3 regions of the Stenotrophomonas sp. 22LJNL06-5-1 genome follow, and region 2 is predicted to be linked to each of the others. Evidence: predicted binding sites of a transcription regulator. Region 2 holds the regulator's gene; each other region holds the start of a gene.

The links. Region 2 encodes FliA, which starts transcription of late flagellar genes. Its sites were predicted from a motif close to TAAAGTTTNNCNNNCNNNGGCCGATAA; they were not measured.
Region 1: a site for FliA is predicted at 2,653-2,679, ahead of AC13GF_RS17470 (methyl-accepting chemotaxis protein). Genes of this name have one in related genera too.
Region 3: a site for FliA is predicted at 4,075-4,101, ahead of AC13GF_RS20840 (methyl-accepting chemotaxis protein). Genes of this name have one in related genera too.

The regions. Positions count from the first base shown of each region.
Region 1 covers NZ_JBSPUE010000008.1:214,270-219,562, forward strand. The annotation lists gene AC13GF_RS17470 (methyl-accepting chemotaxis protein) at 3-2,534, opposite strand; gene AC13GF_RS17475 (NAD-dependent epimerase/dehydratase family protein) at 2,744-3,637, opposite strand; gene AC13GF_RS17480 (S41 family peptidase) at 3,736-4,647, opposite strand; gene AC13GF_RS17485 (MarR family winged helix-turn-helix transcriptional regulator) at 4,698-5,162, shown strand; gene AC13GF_RS17490 (DUF4434 domain-containing protein) at 5,168-5,293, opposite strand, start outside.
Region 2 covers NZ_JBSPUE010000012.1:82,603-87,895, reverse strand. The annotation lists gene AC13GF_RS20460 (chemotaxis protein CheA) at 1-540, opposite strand, end outside; gene AC13GF_RS20455 (protein phosphatase CheZ) at 543-1,148, opposite strand; gene cheY (chemotaxis response regulator CheY) at 1,148-1,540, opposite strand; gene AC13GF_RS20445 (RNA polymerase sigma factor FliA) at 1,598-2,341, opposite strand; gene AC13GF_RS20440 (MinD/ParA family ATP-binding protein) at 2,338-3,225, opposite strand; gene flhF (flagellar biosynthesis GTPase FlhF) at 3,212-4,834, opposite strand; gene flhA (flagellar biosynthesis protein FlhA) at 4,980-5,293, opposite strand, start outside.
Region 3 covers NZ_JBSPUE010000014.1:26,390-31,682, forward strand. The annotation lists gene AC13GF_RS20825 (protein-glutamate methylesterase/protein-glutamine glutaminase) at 1-232, opposite strand, end outside; gene cheD (chemoreceptor glutamine deamidase CheD) at 229-825, opposite strand; gene AC13GF_RS20835 (CheR family methyltransferase) at 822-1,691, opposite strand; gene AC13GF_RS20840 (methyl-accepting chemotaxis protein) at 1,729-4,002, opposite strand; gene AC13GF_RS20845 (methyl-accepting chemotaxis protein) at 4,740-5,293, opposite strand, start outside.

The DNA of each region.
Region 1 (5,293 bases), on a different contig from region 2:
TTTCAGGCCGCGCGGCGTGCCACGGCTACCGGCTCGGCCTGCAAACGGAAGCGCGAGACCGCCACCGCCAGCTGCTCGGCCTGTTCTTCCATCGCCCGCGCGGCGGCGCTGGCTTCTTCCACCAGCGCGGCGTTCTGCTGGGTGGTCTCATCCATCTGCACCACGGTCTGGTTGACCTGCTCGATGCCCGCCGACTGCTCGCGCGAGGCTGCCGAGATCTCGGCCATGATCTCGTTCACTCGACCGACCTGGCCGACGATTTCCTGCATGGTGCGGCCCGCGCCGTGCACCAGCTGCGCACCGGCCCCAACCTGCGCCACCGAGGCGTCGATCAGCTCCTTGATCTCCTTGGCCGCACCTGCCGAGCGCTGGGCCAGCGCGCGCACTTCGCTGGCAACCACGGCGAATCCACGGCCCTGTTCGCCGGCACGCGCCGCTTCCACCGCCGCGTTCAACGCCAGGATGTTGGTCTGGAACGCGATGCCGTCGATCACCGAAATGATCTCGGCAATACGCTGCGACGAGGCCTCGATCTGCTCCATGGTCTGCACCACCTGGCTGACCACCTGCCCGCCTTCACTGGCCACGCCCGCTGCGGAGCCGGCCAGGGTGTTGGCCTGCAGCGCGTGGTCTGCATTCTGGCGCACCGTGGAGGTCAGCTCCTCCATCGAAGCCGCGGTCTCTTCCAGGTTCGCCGCCTGCTGCTCGGTGCGGCGCGACAGGTCACTGTTGCCCGCGGCAATCTCGCCCGCCGCCAGGCGGATGCTGGCCGCCGACTGCTGGATCTGGCCGACGATCTGGGTCAGCTGCTGCACGGTGCTGTTGGCATCATCGCGCATCACTGCGAACACGCCGTGGAAGTCACCCTGCATGCGCGCGCTGAGGTCGCCTGCGGCGATCGCGCGCAGCAGCGTCGACAGCTCGGCCAGGTTGTGGTCGCTGACCTGCATCATGGTGTTGAGGGTTTCCACCATGCGGCGGAAGTCGTGGTCGAAGCGCAGCGTGTCGCCGCGCACCGCGAAATCACCGGCGGCGGCGGCGGCGGCCAACTGCTGGATCTGCTCATTGATCGCCGCCAGGTTGCTCTTGGTGGTGGCCATTGCAGCGGTGAACACCGCCTTCTCGCCCGGCAGCACTTCCATGTCCACGCTCAGGTCACCCACCGCGTAGCGCTGCATCACGTCGACCAGACGCTGGGTGACGGCGTTGCTGGAGGCCACCAGCTGGTTGCTGTCGGCCACCATCCGGCCGTACTCACCCGGGAACGCCGCGGCGTCCATGCGGTAGCTGATCTCGCCAGCGTCATGGCGACGCGCCATCTCCGCCTGCGCCGCCATCACCGACTGCAGTTGACCCCGCATGCCCTGCATCGCGTCCAGCAGGCGGCCTACTTCGTCGTTGCTGCGTGCCGGCAGGGTGCTGTCCAGCTTGCCGGCGGCGACGTCGCCGGCCACGCGCACGGCTTCGGCCAGTGGGCGGATCGCCAACCGGCGCAGCAGCACATAGACACCGGCACTCAACGTCAGCGCAGCCACCACGCCAACCAGCAGGGTCAGCCACAGCAGCTGGCGTGCTTCGGCCACGATCACCGCATGCGGCATTACCACGCCCAGCGCGAAGCGTTGCGGCGCATCGCCCACGCGCAGCGGCACGTATACGCGCACGTTGCCGGCGGCATCCGGAGTGAAGGTTTCGAACCGGCGGTCGGCGGCGACGTCGGCCAGCATGCTGCGGGTCAATGCGTCGTTGCGCGGCTTGCCGATCTCGGCGGCGTTCGCCGAGGCCAGCACCACGCCATTCGGCGAGAGCAGTTCGACCCGCCCGGCGCCCATCGGCTTCAGCGTGGCCAGGTGCTTCTGCAGCGCCGCCAGCGAGAAGTCGACGGTGAATACACCGAGGAACCTGCCGTTCTCGATGATCGGAGTGCTCAGCGTGCTCATCAGCACCTGCTGGCCACCGATGTCGTAGGAATAGGGCTCACTCACCTTCGCCAGCTTGTCGCGGCTGGGCACCATGTACCAGTCACCGGAGCCACTGGCGGTCTCGGTGTAGTCGGTCATCGTCGACTGCTGCGGCTTGCCATCGTGCCAGGCCCAGTAGCTCATGTAACGACCGGTGGCATCGTGCGCTTCAGTGTTGACGAACTCGGCATCCTTGCCGTCGAAGGCATCGGCCTCCCACATGGTGCTCTTGCCCAGCCACTCCGGGTGGGTGCGCAGCTGCTCGCCCAGCACGGCAGCCAGGCTGGCACGATCCGGAACATCGCCGCGCGCACGCTGGGCCAGCACGGTCTCGACCATGGCGTCGTTGCTGGCAAAGGCGGTGCCCAGATCGGCCGCAACCTGGCGGGCTTCGGCGGTGGCTTCGCTGGCCATGGTCTGGCGCGAGGCATCGATCAAGCTGGCGCTGGCCTGGCGGTAGATCAGGAACGCAGTCAGGCCGAAGCACAGCAGCGCGATCGCAGCGGTGCCCAGCATCAGCTTGTGGGCGATGCTGCCCGGGCGGCGGGCAGCGGCGGAACGGGGAGAAGGCATGGAAGGGTCCGCAAGGCAGTTCAGGACGACCGGCACCGCGAGGGCACCGCGCAGGTGCGCGATCCGTCGCGCAGGCCACCGGCCGCCGGGACACCCCCGGCGCTGGAAGCGCACCGGGTTAGCGGCCGCCTGCGAACGAGGTTGAGGCGGTCCGCCTGCACATTCCTGAACCTGCTCAGGGTCGGGTCAGGAACCCGCCCCGATCCGTCCTACTCGGCAACCCGATCCTTGATCCACTGCGCCCGAGGCAACACCTCGATACTGCCAACCGCGTACTGCTGCAGCACGTCGTCCGGGCCGAAGCGCGGCTGCCAGCCCAGTGTGCCGCGCATCAGTGCACTGTCGTAGACGCGGTCAATGCTCAACGGCAGCGGCCAGCCACGGCGCTCGAACTCGGCCAGCAGCTGCGGGGCGCGGCGGGCCAGCACCCTGCGCGGCTGGGTCGCCAGTTCCAGGCAATCCTCGCGCAGGAACGGCGTCGGTGCGCAGGCGATGTAGCGTGCGAAGGCAGCGCCCTCATCGTGCAGCAGCGCGGCATGTGCGCTGGCCACGTCACGCGCGTCGATGCCGCGGTGCAGGCGGAACATCGCCATCCGCTCCGGTGGCTCGGGGAAGCAGCGGGCCATGCGCAGCACACGCACGCTGAAGCCCGGCGCCGCAGCCGCTTCGGCCAATGCCTCTGCCTGCAGCTTGCTGCGATGGTAGATCGTGCGTGGCAACGGCTCGGTATCTTCATCGATCCAGCGGCAACCGCCCGCCACCACCGCATGGCCATACAGCGCCGTGGTGCTGGTCAGCACGAAGCGGCGTGCCCCGGCCTCGCGGGCAGCCTGCAACAGGTGTGCGGTCGCCTCCACATTGATCTGCTGGAATACCGCATCCGGCACCAGGCCGACATGGGGTGCGTGCAGAGCGGCGGTATGGATCACCGCGTCGACGCCCTGCACCGCCCGCATCACGGCCTGGCGATCGGTGACGTCGGCAATGATGCGGGTGGTGGCAAATGGGCTGCGATCCAGCCCCACCACTTCGTGGGCCGCCGCCAGCGCGCCGAAGATCGCACGCCCGATCCGCCCGGAACTGCCGGTCAACAGAATCTTCATTGAGTCCATTCACTCGAAGCGCCCGGGAACTACCGGGATGCATCGATTCTAGGCACGCTGCATGTCGTCTGCGATAGGGCGCGGTTGCAATTGTGCGTTCATTCTGGCGATGCCGAGCGGGCCAGCAGCTGCCGGGCGACGAACAGCGGATCGTCACCGCCTGCTGCATCAGGCGTGACGCCGGTACGTTCCCAGTTGGTCCCGGTACGGAGGTTGATCGGCTGCCGGTCGGGAATGCTGATCTGATAGCCATCCGGCAGCAGCACAGGATCATCGAACATATGTGCCGCGCCGCCACTTCGACTACCAACAACACGTGCCCGCCCCTGCGCCTGCAGCGAGTACGCGACGAATTCGGCGGCCGACCCCGTGCGGCGGTCGATCAGCACCACCAGCGGCTTCAGGTACAGCCCCAGGCTCGCCGGTGGCAGCGGTACCGGACTGCGCTGGCCACGGCGCTGCAGTGACTGTACCTGGGTGATCTCGGCCGCCAGCAGGGTCCGCACCAGCAGGTCCGCACTGCCGTCATCGCCCCCACCGTTCTGGCGCAGGTCCAGCACCAGGCCATCGGTGTCGGCCAGCAGGGTGAAGGCCGCGGCCAGCTTCGGCCGGGCCAGATCGAGCGGGTAGAAGGTGCTCAGGCGCAGGTAGCCGATGTTGCCTTCCAGCACCCGCACCTCACGCACACCCGCACCATTGCTGCGCGCATCCGCGCGCCAGGCCATCAACCAGTCGTCCTGGCCGCCGCTGGCATCCACCCGCTCGACATGGAAGTGGCCATCGAACACGTCCAGATCCTGGTTCAGGCGTGCGCTGAAAGCCTTCGGGTCCGCGCAGCTGTCCACATAGCGCTGCTGGCTGGACCAGCCGCGCACCGCCTCGGCAATGCGCGCGCCTTCGGCCACGTCCAGGTACTGCGCCTGTATCGCCGTGGCCGCCGCCTGCAGCACCGCGTCCTGGGCCGGGCAGGACGCCGCCAGCAGCGCGCCCAGCATCCACGAAACCGCCATGACCGCACCCCACGTTGATGATATGTAAGTGCTTATATATCATCGCCAGCATGGATCTCCAACACGCCACCCTGGGAACGCTGCTGCGGGCCCTGCTCGACCAGCTCGACCCGGCGGTCGAACAGGCCTACCGCGACCTGAAACTGGACTACCGGCCGCGCTACACCCCGGTACTGCGCACGCTGATGGCGCAAGGCCCCTGCCGCATCAAGGACCTCGCACTGGCCTGCGGGCTCAGCCATTCGGCGCTCAGCCAGACGGTTTCAGCAATGGTGCGCGACGGCTGGCTGCACGCTGCGGTCGGTGAAGACAGCCGTGAGCGCATCCTGCAGTTGAGCCCGCGCGCACTGCAGGCGTTGCCGGCGCTGCAGGCGCAGTGGCAGGCCACGGCTCGCGCGGCGCGCAGCCTCGATGCCGATCTTGGACAGTCGTTGGAGCAGGTGCTGCGCGACGCACTGCAGGCGCTTGAGCAGCGGCCGTTCGCGCAGCGACTGCGCGACACACCCCAGCGCTGAGGCGCCTACTGCTCAGCTGCCATCTCGATTTCACTGAGGAAGGTCCAGCTGCCATTGACCAACCGCAGCTCCAGCGTGCGGCAGTGCGCGGCAAGCGGCGCGGCATTGCCCAGCACGTACTCCTCTTCGGT
Region 2 (5,293 bases):
GTCTTCGCTGATCAGTCCGTCGTCGGCTTTTTTTGCCGGCGCGACGGCGGTCGGTGCATTGCCGCCGTGTAGCTGGTCGAGCAGGGCCTCGAATTCGTCGTCGGTGATCAGGTCGCTGCCGCCCGCAGAGGGTGCTGCGGTGGCGGGTGCAGCCACGGCGCTGCCATGTACGTCGAACTGGGCGATCAGGTCCGGCGGCGCATAGCCTGGCTCGGTGCCGGAAGACACGGCATCCAGCATCGACTGCAGGTAATCCAGCGATTGCTGGGCCGCGTCGAAGTGGTGGGCCTGCAGCACCGCCTGGCCGGCGCGGGCGGCGCCCAGCGCTTCTTCAGCGGCGTGGCACAGCTCGACCATGGCGGTGACGCCGAGGAAGCCGGCGCCGCCCTTGAGCGTGTGGTAGCCGCGGAACACCGCGTTGAGCTGATCGCTGTCCTGCGGTGCCTGCTCCAGCGACACCAGCTGTTCGCCGAGGCGATCCAGGATTTCCTGTGCCTCGATGATGAAATCGGCAGTGATGTCGTCGGATACCGCGCTCATGCTTACAGCCCCAGATCCGACAACAGGTCGTCGGCGTCGTTCTGCGAGACCGCGTGGCGGTCCAGTCCCTTCAGTGCCGGCCCGGCCAGTTCCGGGTCGGTGCGATGCTGTTCCGGCGGCAGGCCGAGTGCGCCGAAGCCTTCGTGCACGCGGCGGACGATGCCGACCACGCGACGGATGATCTGCCCGGTCAGGTCCTGGTAGCTCTGGGTCAGGGCGATCTCGGTCAGGTTGTGGCGGATGCGCTCGAGCTGCGCGTCCTGGCCAGGCTGCAGGCCTTCGGCGCGCAGCTGTTCGGTCAGGCTGCGGCATTCCTCGGCCAGGTCCAGGGTGCGGTGCGTGGCCTGTTCGGTCATCGCCACCACGTGGTCCAGGCGCGCGCAGGCATCGTCCAGTTCGCCGGCTTCGCTGGGTACGGTCGGTAGTTCACCCAGCGCCTGTCCCAGTTCGCGGGCCAGCCGCGAGAGGCCGCTCATCATCGGCTGCGTGCGCAGCGCGACCAGTCCGTCGATGCGCTGCCGCCAGGCGGCCTCGTCACCGGACTCCAGTGCGTCCAGGGCTTCCTGCAGGCGCAGGGCGAGGGCGTTCTTGTCGACCGTGGTATCCATCAGGCGCTGGCCGCCAGGCGTTCGAAGATCTTGCCGAGCTTCTCTTCCAGCGTCTGCGCGGTGAACGGCTTGATGATGTAGCCGTTCACGCCGCTCTGGGCGGCTTCGATGATCTGCTCGCGCTTGGCTTCGGCAGTGACCATCAGCACCGGCAGGGTCTTCAGCTTGGCATCGGCACGGATCGCCTTGAGCAGCTCGATGCCGGTCATCACCGGCATGTTCCAGTCGGTCACCACGAAATCGAACGGCTGGCTCTGCAGCAGCGACAGCGCGGCATGCCCGTCCTCGGCTTCGGCGGTGTTGGTGAAGCCCAGATCGCCCAGCAGGTTCTTGACGATTCGACGCATGGTCGAGAAGTCGTCGACGATCAGGATGCGCATGTTCTTGTTCAAAGCAGAATTCCTTTGTTGTTCATTCCGGACGGCCGGGGGCAGCCGCCTCGGGGATGTTCATTCTTCGAGGCCGGCGTCGGCAGCCTCGAACAGCTTCAGCCGGCCACGCAGGCGCAGTACCGCCTGGCCGTGGATCTGGCAGACCCGCGACTCGCTCACGCCGAGCACCGCGCCGATCTCCTTCAGGTTCAGTTCCTGCTCGTAGTAGAGCGAGAGCACCAGCTGTTCGCGCTCGGGCAGGTGGCCGATGGCCTTGCCCAGCTCGCGGCCGAACTCGCCGCGCTCCAGCACCTGCTGCGGGGTCGGACCACCCTGGGCCACGGTGTCCAGCTCGCCCTGGTCCTCGATGCGCGATTCCAGGCTCAGCACCTGGCCGCGGGCGGCGTCTTCCATCAGCCGCAGGTACTCGGGCAATGGCATCTCCATCGCGGCGGCCACTTCGGTGGCGCTGGCGGCACGGCCACTGCTCTGTTCCAGGCGGCGGATGGTGGCGGCGGCATCACGTGCACGGCGGTGCACCGAGCGCGGCACCCAGTCGCCACGGCGGATCTCATCGATCATCGAACCGCGGATGCGGATCGAGGCGTAAGTCTCGAACGAAGCACCCTGGTCGGCGTCATAGCTGCGCGACGCTTCGATCAGGCCCATCATGCCGGCCTGGATCAGGTCGTCGACTTCGACGCTCGCCGGCAGGCGTGCGGCCAGGTGGTGGGCGATGCGCCGCACCAGGTCCGAATGCTGGGCGATGACCTCGTTGGCCGCCGAGCGCTGGACTTCCCTGTACTGGGCTGCGCCTTTCATGCGGCCACCCCTCGCTGCTTGAGGATGCGTTCGAGGAAGAACTCAACGCCGCCGCGCGGTTCGGTCGGCGCCTGCCAGCGTGCGGTACGGCGCGCGATCTCGGTGATCGCAAGCGCGGCCGGGCTGGACGGGTAGGCCTTCACCACCGGCTGCTGGCGCTGCACCGACAGGCGCAGCCAGTCATCCTGCGGCACGCAGCCCAGGTAGTTCAGCGAGACATCGGCGAGGAACTTCTCGCAGACGCGGGTCAGCTTCTCGTACAGCACGCGGCCCTCGTTAGGGTCGCGCACCATGTTGGCTACCACCTGGATGCGGTCCACACCGCGCTCGCGCGACAGCACCTTGATCAGCGCATAGGCGTCGGTGATCGAGGCCGGCTCGTCACAGACCACCACCACGGTGTCCTGCGCGGCCTGGCAGAAGGTCAGCACGCCATCGGTGATGCCGGCGGCGGTGTCCACCACCATGATGTCCAACTCGCGCTCGAGTTCGGAGAACACGTTGACCAGGCCGACGTGCTCGGCCGGGGCCAGTTCGGCCATGTGGCGGCGGCCGGACGCGGCCGGCACCACCAGCACCCCGTTCGGGCCTTCGACGATGACGTCGTCCAGCGTGCAGCGGCCGGCGACCAGGTCGGCCAGGGTAAAGGTGGGATTCAGCCCCAGGATCACGTCGATGTTGGCCAGGCCGAGGTCGGCGTCCAGCAGCAGCGTGCGCTTGCCCATGCCGGCCAGCGCCACGGCCAGGTTGGCCGAAACGTTGGTCTTGCCCACGCCGCCCTTGCCGCCAGTGACGGCAATGGTGCGCACAGGGCCGAGCGGCTCGCTGCGGGTGGCCGACAGCGGGAAGGTCTTGGTCAGCTTGGCGTACTCACGCGACGGCATGGTTCAACTCCGGGTTGCAGGGCATATCGGCCGCGCGGCGCAAATCTTCAAGGCGAAGTACGAGATTGGCTGCACTGGCCCGGTGCAGGTCCTCCGGAACGTCCTGGCCATCGGTCACCCAGGTGATCGGCAGGGCGTGGTCCACGGCCACCGACAGGGCGTTGCCGAAGCGGCCGGTCTCGTCCAGCTTGCTCAGTACCAGGCCCTGCAGGTTGGCGGCGCCGAAGCGGCGGACCACCTCGTCCATGTCGCCGAAGCTGGTGTTGGCCGGCAGCACCAGCAGGGTGCGCACCTGGCGGGCGGCACGCAGCCACTGCAGCTGGGCGGCCAGTGCGCGGTCGCGCGGGCCCAGGCCGGCGGTGTCGATCAGTACCAGCTTGTAGTCCTTCAGGCGTTCCAGCAGCTGGTCCAGGTCGGTGCCGCTGTTGGCCTCGTGCACCGCGATGCCGAGCTGGCGGCCGTAGCCGTACAGCTGCTCGCGGGCACCGATGCGGGTGGTGTCGGTGGTGACCAGGGCGACGTCACGCGGCGCGTGCTTCTCGGCGAAGCGCGAGGCCAGCTTGGCGATGGTGGTGGTCTTGCCGGCGCCGGTCGGGCCGACCAGGGCGATCACGCCGCCTTCTTCCAGCGGGTCGACCGGGGCGATCGGCAGCTTGCGCGAAATCAGCCCCAGCATCAGGCCGCGGCCGCGGTGGGCCTCGGTCTCCAGCGGGATCTGCATGGCCACGTCGCGGGCCAGGCCGGCGTCGAAGCCGTACTCGTCCATCAGGTCCAGCGCAGTGGCGCGCACCGGGCAACCGCGCAGGCGCTCGTCGGTGAAGCGGTTCATTTCGCGCTCGATCACCTGGCGCATGCCCGCCACTTCCTGGCGCAGCTGGCGGATCTCGGCGTCGTCCTGGGCAACCACGGTCAGCGTCGGTGCCGGGGCCAGCACGGGGGCAGGGTCGGTTTCGTCGCTGGCTTCAGCCGGTGCCGGTTCGCTGGCGGCGATTCCCGGCTGGGTGGCGGCCACAGCAGCGGCCGGCAGCGGCGGCGGCTGCACCGTCGGGGCCGGGCTTTCGTGATCCGCAGCCTGCGGCGGATCGATCTGGAAGTGGGCGCGGTTGGCCGGCACGGCGTTGGCAGGTGCCGGTGCAACGGGGGCTTCGGCGAACGGAGCGAAGATCTGTTCCGGCAGCGCCGGTTCGTTGACGGCGGCACGCGCCAGGGTGGCGGCGAAGCCGGTGCTGCCGCGGGTCGGCACGATCTCGTCGGCGCTGTCCAGGGTGCGGCCGGTGGCGCCGACCGCAGCGCGGGCGAGGGCGGCCACGGCCGAGGTGGTGGCGGCGACCGGTTCCGGCGCCGGGGTACTGCTGCGGCGGCGGGTGACGGCGGCGATCACCGCGTCGGCGGCGGTGCGCGGCTTCGGCGCCGGCGGCGGAGCGATGTCGCGACGCGAGGCTTCCAGCGCACGCTGCACGGCGCTCTCATCGTAGTTGGCGGCGGCGACGATCTCGATGCCTTCCTCGATCCGGCGGTTGGACAGGATCACGGCGTCAGGGCCATGTTCCTTGCGCACCAGGTTCATGGCCGAGCGCATGTCGGCGGCGACGAATCGTTTGATTTTCATGCTGTGGTCACGGGACGAAGACGGCGGGGTGGCGGTCGGAGAACTCGGGTGGTCGGTGGTCTGCACGGTGCGGGTTCCCCTTGGTATCTGTCTGTTGCGTTGGTTCGAAAGTGGTGTCTGTTTTCTGGCGCATCGGAGGGCGGCGTCAGCTGATCGTTCCGACCAGTTTCAGGCGCTTGTCCTCCGGCACCTCGCTGTAGGCCAGGACCGACAGCGACGGAACGCTGTGGCGGACCAGGCGGGCCAGCGCGGCGCGCACCGGGCCAGGTACCAGCACGACCGCGGGCTCGTTGCGGGCTTCCTGCTTGCTGACACATTCGGCCAGGCTCTGGTGCAGTCGCTCAGCGAGTCCGGGTTCCAGCGCGGCGCCGTTGCCCTGCGTGGACTCCTGCAAGACACGTTCCAATTGCGGGTTGAGGGTGAACACCGGCAGCTCCGCCGACATTCCGGCGATCTCCT
Region 3 (5,293 bases), on a different contig from region 2:
GCATCAGGTTTTCCAGGAACGCCAGCCCGTCCATGCGCGGCATTTCCACATCCAGCGTGATCACGTCCGGGGCCAGGCGCTTGATCTTCTCGCGTGCCAGCAACGGGTCGGCGGCGGTGCCGACCACGTCGATGGCCGGATCGCTGGACAGGATCTCGGTGAGCATCTGACGCACGACGGCCGAGTCGTCGACGATCAGGACCCGGCAGGGGGCGTTGCCGGTCAGGGTCATTCGAACAGCTCCACGCCGCCGGTGACCGGGGCCTTGGACAGGCGTGCACGGACCGCCGATTCGGTCGCAGCCACTTCTGCCTCATGGGCATGCGGCAGGCGCTGCACGACCACGCGGCCGGTATCGGCGAAGAACCAGATCTTGCGCGGATGGATGCCGCACAGGTCCTCGGCAATGATCGGAATGTGCTCGGCCTGCAGGTACTGGCGTACGAACTCGGCGTTGCGGGTGCCGACTGGATTGCTGGTGAAGCCCTTGAGCACGTTGGCGCCGCCGAACACCTTGGCCTCGATGCGCTTGCGGTGTGCGCCGCGCTTGAGCATGTCGTTGATCAGCAGTTCCATCGCATAGCTGCCGTAGCGTGCGGGTGCGCCGTCGCCGGCGTTGCCTTCGGGCAGCAGGAAGTGGTTCATGCCGCCGATCTTCAGCACCGGGTCGCGCAGGCAGGCGGCCACGCAGGAACCCAGTGTGGTGGTCAGGGCCGTGGTGTCATCCACCACCAGGTACTGGGTGGGCAGCAGCTTGGCGGCGATGGTCTGGAAGCGTGCGTCCTGGTAGCGCATCACATCGTCGGTACGCAGCGAGGCGTTCATGCGCCGGCCTTTGCCGCGCGGCGGTACAGCGTACGGCCGCAGGGCTGGATCAGGTCGGCGGCGTGCAGGTAGTTCTCCGAGTGGCCGGTGTAGAGCAGCCCGTCGTCGGCCAGGTGCTGCACCAGGCGACTGAGGATCGCGCGCTGGGTTGGCTTGTCGAAGTAGATCATCACATTGCGGCAGAACAGCGCGTCGAATGGTCCGCCGACGTCGTAGCGCGGGGCGAGCAGGTTCAGCGGGCGGAACTCGATCAGCTCGCGCAGCGCCGGCAGCACGCGGCACTGGCCCTCGTTGGGGCCGCTGCCGCGCTGGAAGTAGCGGCGGCGCAGGTCCGGATCGAGGCTGGTGACGCGATCGATGTTGTAGACGCCACGACCGGCGGTGGCGAGCACCTGGGTGTCGACGTCGGTGGCGATGATGCGTACCGGTGGCTTCAGGGTGCCGAAGGCCTCGCAGGCGGTGATCGCCATCGAGTAGGGCTCTTCGCCGGTGGACGCCGCGCACGACCACAGCAGCAGCGGCGTGCGGCTGGAGCGCTGCTGCAGCTCTTCGCGCAGCTTGTCGAAGTGGTGCGGTTCGCGGAAGAACGAGGTCAGGTTGGTGGTCAGGGCGTTGGTGAACGCCTGCCACTCGTCACCATCTTCCTGCTCCAGATGGTCCAGATACTGCTGGAAGCTGCGCATGCCCAGCGTGCGCAGGCGGCGCGACAGGCGGCCATAGACCATGTCGCGCTTTGCCGGGGCAAGGGCGATGCCCACGCGCTGGTAGATCAGGTCGCAGACGCGGCGGAAATCACGGTCGGCGAACTCGAATTCGCGCGGGCCGGTGACGATGGGAGTAGGACTTTGCACGGGGAACGTGTCCATCGGCAGAGGCGGCGGCCGAAGCCGCCGCAGGTGGGTCTCAGAATTCCTGCCAGTCGCTGTCGCTGGCGACGAAGGAGCTGGCGTTGCTGCTGCGGCGGACCGGTGCCGGCGTCGGAGCCGGCTGCGGGCGCGCCACGGCGGCGGCAACATGCACCGGCTCGACACGCGCGGCCGCCGCCTTCATCGCGGCGGAGACCTGGTTGTCCAGGCGGAAGATCGCCACGGCGTCGGCCAGCTGGCCAGCCTGTTCTTCCATGGCACGTGCGGCGGCGGTGGCTTCTTCCACCAGTGCGGCGTTCTGCTGTGTGGTCTCGTCCATCTGCACCACGGTCTGGTTGACCTGCTCGATGCCAGCGCTCTGTTCCTGCGAGGCGGCGGAGATCTCGGCCATGATGTCGGTCACGCGCTGCACCGAGGCGACGATCTCGCCCATGGTGCTGCCGGCCTGATGGACCAGGCTGGAGCCTTCGGCGACTTTGCCGACCGAATCATCGATCAGGCCCTTGATCTCCTTGGCGGCAGCGGCCGAGCGCTGGGCGAGGGTGCGCACTTCGCTGGCGACCACGGCGAAACCACGACCCTGTTCACCGGCACGTGCGGCTTCCACCGCGGCGTTCAGCGCCAGGATGTTGGTCTGGAAGGCGATGCCGTCGATGACCGAGATGATCTCGGCGATCTTCTTCGACGAGGCTTCGATGGCCGACATGGTGTTGACCACCTGGCCGACCACGCTGCCGCCCTGCGATGCCACGCCCTGCGCGCCGATCGCGAGCTGGTTGGCCTGGCGGGCGTGTTCGGCGTTCTGGCGCACGGTGGAGGTCAGTTCCTCCATCGAGGCAGCGGTTTCTTCCAGATTCGCGGCCTGCTGTTCGGTACGGCGCGACAGGTCGCTGTTGCCCGAAGCAATCTCACCGGCGGCCAGGGTGATGCTGGAAGCACTGGCCTGGATCTGGCCGACGATCTGGGTCAGCTGGGCGACGGTGGTGTTGGCATCGTCGCGCATGCGCGCGAACACGCCCTGGTAGTCGCCGTGCATGCGCGCGGTCAGGTCGCCTTCGGCGATGGCCGACAGCAGCTGCGAGAGCTTGCCGAGGTTGTCATCGCTGACCGCCATCATCGCGTTGAGGTTTTCCAGCATCAGGCGGAAATCGTGATCGAAGCGCTGCGCATCGCCACGACGGCTGAAGTCGCCGGCAGCGGCGGCACTGGCCAGCTGCTTGATCTCGGCATTGATGCGGCCGAGGTTGGCCTTGACCGTGTCGACGGTGGTGGTCATCGCGGCCTTCTCGCCGGGGTAGCGCGCGATGTCGCGGCTGAGATCACCGACCGCGTACTGCTGCACCACGTCCAGCACATCGTGCAGGGTCTGCACGTGGCCGCCGACCAGGGCATTGGTTTCCTGCACCATCAGCCCGTACTCGCCGGGGAAAGCGCTGGCGTCGATGCGGTAGCTGAGCTCGCCGCCGTCGTGGCGACGCGCCATTTCACGCTGGCCGCTGATCACCGCGTGCAGCTGCTGCTGCATGCCGGACATGGCGTCCAGCAGGCGGCCGGTCTCGTCATGCGGCTGCGGGCCGATGTGGCTGTCCAGCTTGCCGCGGGCGATACCCTCGGCGACGGCCGTTGCCTGCTTCAGTGGCACGGCGATGCGGTTGCCGATGAGCCAGCTCAGGGCCAGCACGATCAGCACCAGCACGCCACCGGAGACCGCCATGATGGCGGTGAAGACCAGCGCCTGCTTCTGCACGTCGTCCATGTAGACGCCACTGCTGACCACCCAGTTCCACGGCGCGAACAGGCCGGCGTAGGCCACCTTCTCGACCTCGCCCTTGCTGCCCGGCTTGGCCCAGCGGTAGTTGACGAAGCCGCCACCGGCCTTGGCTGCTTCGACCTGGTCGTAGTAGATGCGTACGCCGTCGTCGGTGCGGAAGTCCTTCATGTCCTTGCCGACCAGGTCCTTGCGGAACGGGTGCATCAGCAGGCGGTAGCCGGTGTCGTAGATGTTGAAGTAGTACGCATCGTTCTCGGCGCGCATCACTTCCAGCGCCTGCAACGCCGCGCTCTTGGCAGCGTCCTCGCTGAGCTCGCCGGTACCGGCCAGCCGGTGGTAATGCTGGAGGATGCCGTAGCTGAGTTCGACCTGGGTCTTCAGTGCGGTCTTGCGGGTCTCGGTCAGGTCGAGGTACTGCATGCGGGCGGCGATCACCGAGAGCGCGATCACGCCAAGCGCGATGAGCAGCGTCAGCAGGTTGAGCTTGCGCCGGACGGAGAGGTTGCTGAAGTAGTGTTGCCAGCGATGCAGGAGATTCATCGAGCAGGACCAGGTCGAAGCGGGCGGGCGGCGCCGAGCCGGTCAGCGGCGGGACAAGCCGTGACAACCCCGTTATCGGCCGATGGGGCGGGGGATTGAGGCGTAGTGTCCGAACGTATTCAGGTTTCCTTGCAGTGGCGGCTGCGGCGCTGCCTGCGGCAGGCTTTTGAAGCAACAGCAAAAGCAACAGCAACGTCGGTTGGTCGGCTCTGAATTGTCAGTGGCTGGCTGGGCCGGGGTGGGCTGGCGGGACACGCCGTAAACCCGTCCGTGGGGGCTCGATGGCGCCATCCATGGCGCCAACGGTCCCGCCAGCCCACCCCGACCCAGCCCTCTCGGCATTTCGGTGTCGGACGGCAAGAGCGTTGGGTTTCCAAATGGAAAGAGGGGTCAGATCCGTTTTCCTGCGGAAAACGGATCTGACCCCGGAAGTGACCTGGCTTTTGTTTTTTGCTCTTCCTTCTTCAATCCGGGGTGGACGCGCACGGAAAGTGTCCGTGGCCGGGAGGGTGGGTTGCGCAGGGGCGTGAGCCGCATGGATGCGGCGACCGAGCTTACATGGACGTACTTGCAGCGTCCCCTGCGCAGCCCACCCTCCCGGCCAACCCTCGCTAGCCAAGCGCTTTCCGCGACCCACCCCGAGGGGCTTCGCCGTTGGCTGGACATCCTGATACCCCGTAAACGAAAACGCCCCAGCGCAGGGCCGGGGCGTTCTCGTACCTCAGGTCAGGCAGACATCAGAACTCCTGCCAGTCTCCGTCGGCCAGTTCGGTGGCCATCGGGCGACCACCTGCCGTGCGGCGGGCCGGCGGTGCGACCGGGGCCGGGGCAGCCGGTGCAGCGGCACGCGGCGCCGGGGCGGTGACGCGCGGGGCAACCACGACCTCGGCTTCGTCCACCACGAAGATCGACACGGCCTCGCTGAGGTGGCCGGCCTGTTCTTCCATCGCACGCGCGGCAGCAGTGGCTTCTTCAACCAGCGCGGCGTTCTGCTGCGTGGTCTCGTCCATCTGCACCACGGTCTGGTTGACCTGTTCGATGCCGGCGCTCTGTTCCTGCGAAGCCGCGGAGATCTCGGCCATGATGTCGGTCACGCGCTGCACCGAGGCGACGATCTCGCCCATGGTCGCGCCGGCCTTGTGTACCAGCGCCGAGCCGTCGTTGACCTTGCCGACGGAGTCGTCGATCAGGCCCTTGATCTCCTTGGCGGCAGCGGCCGAGCGCTGGGCGAGGGTGCGCACTTCGCTGGCGACCACGGCGAAACCACGACCCTGTTCACCGGCACGTGCGG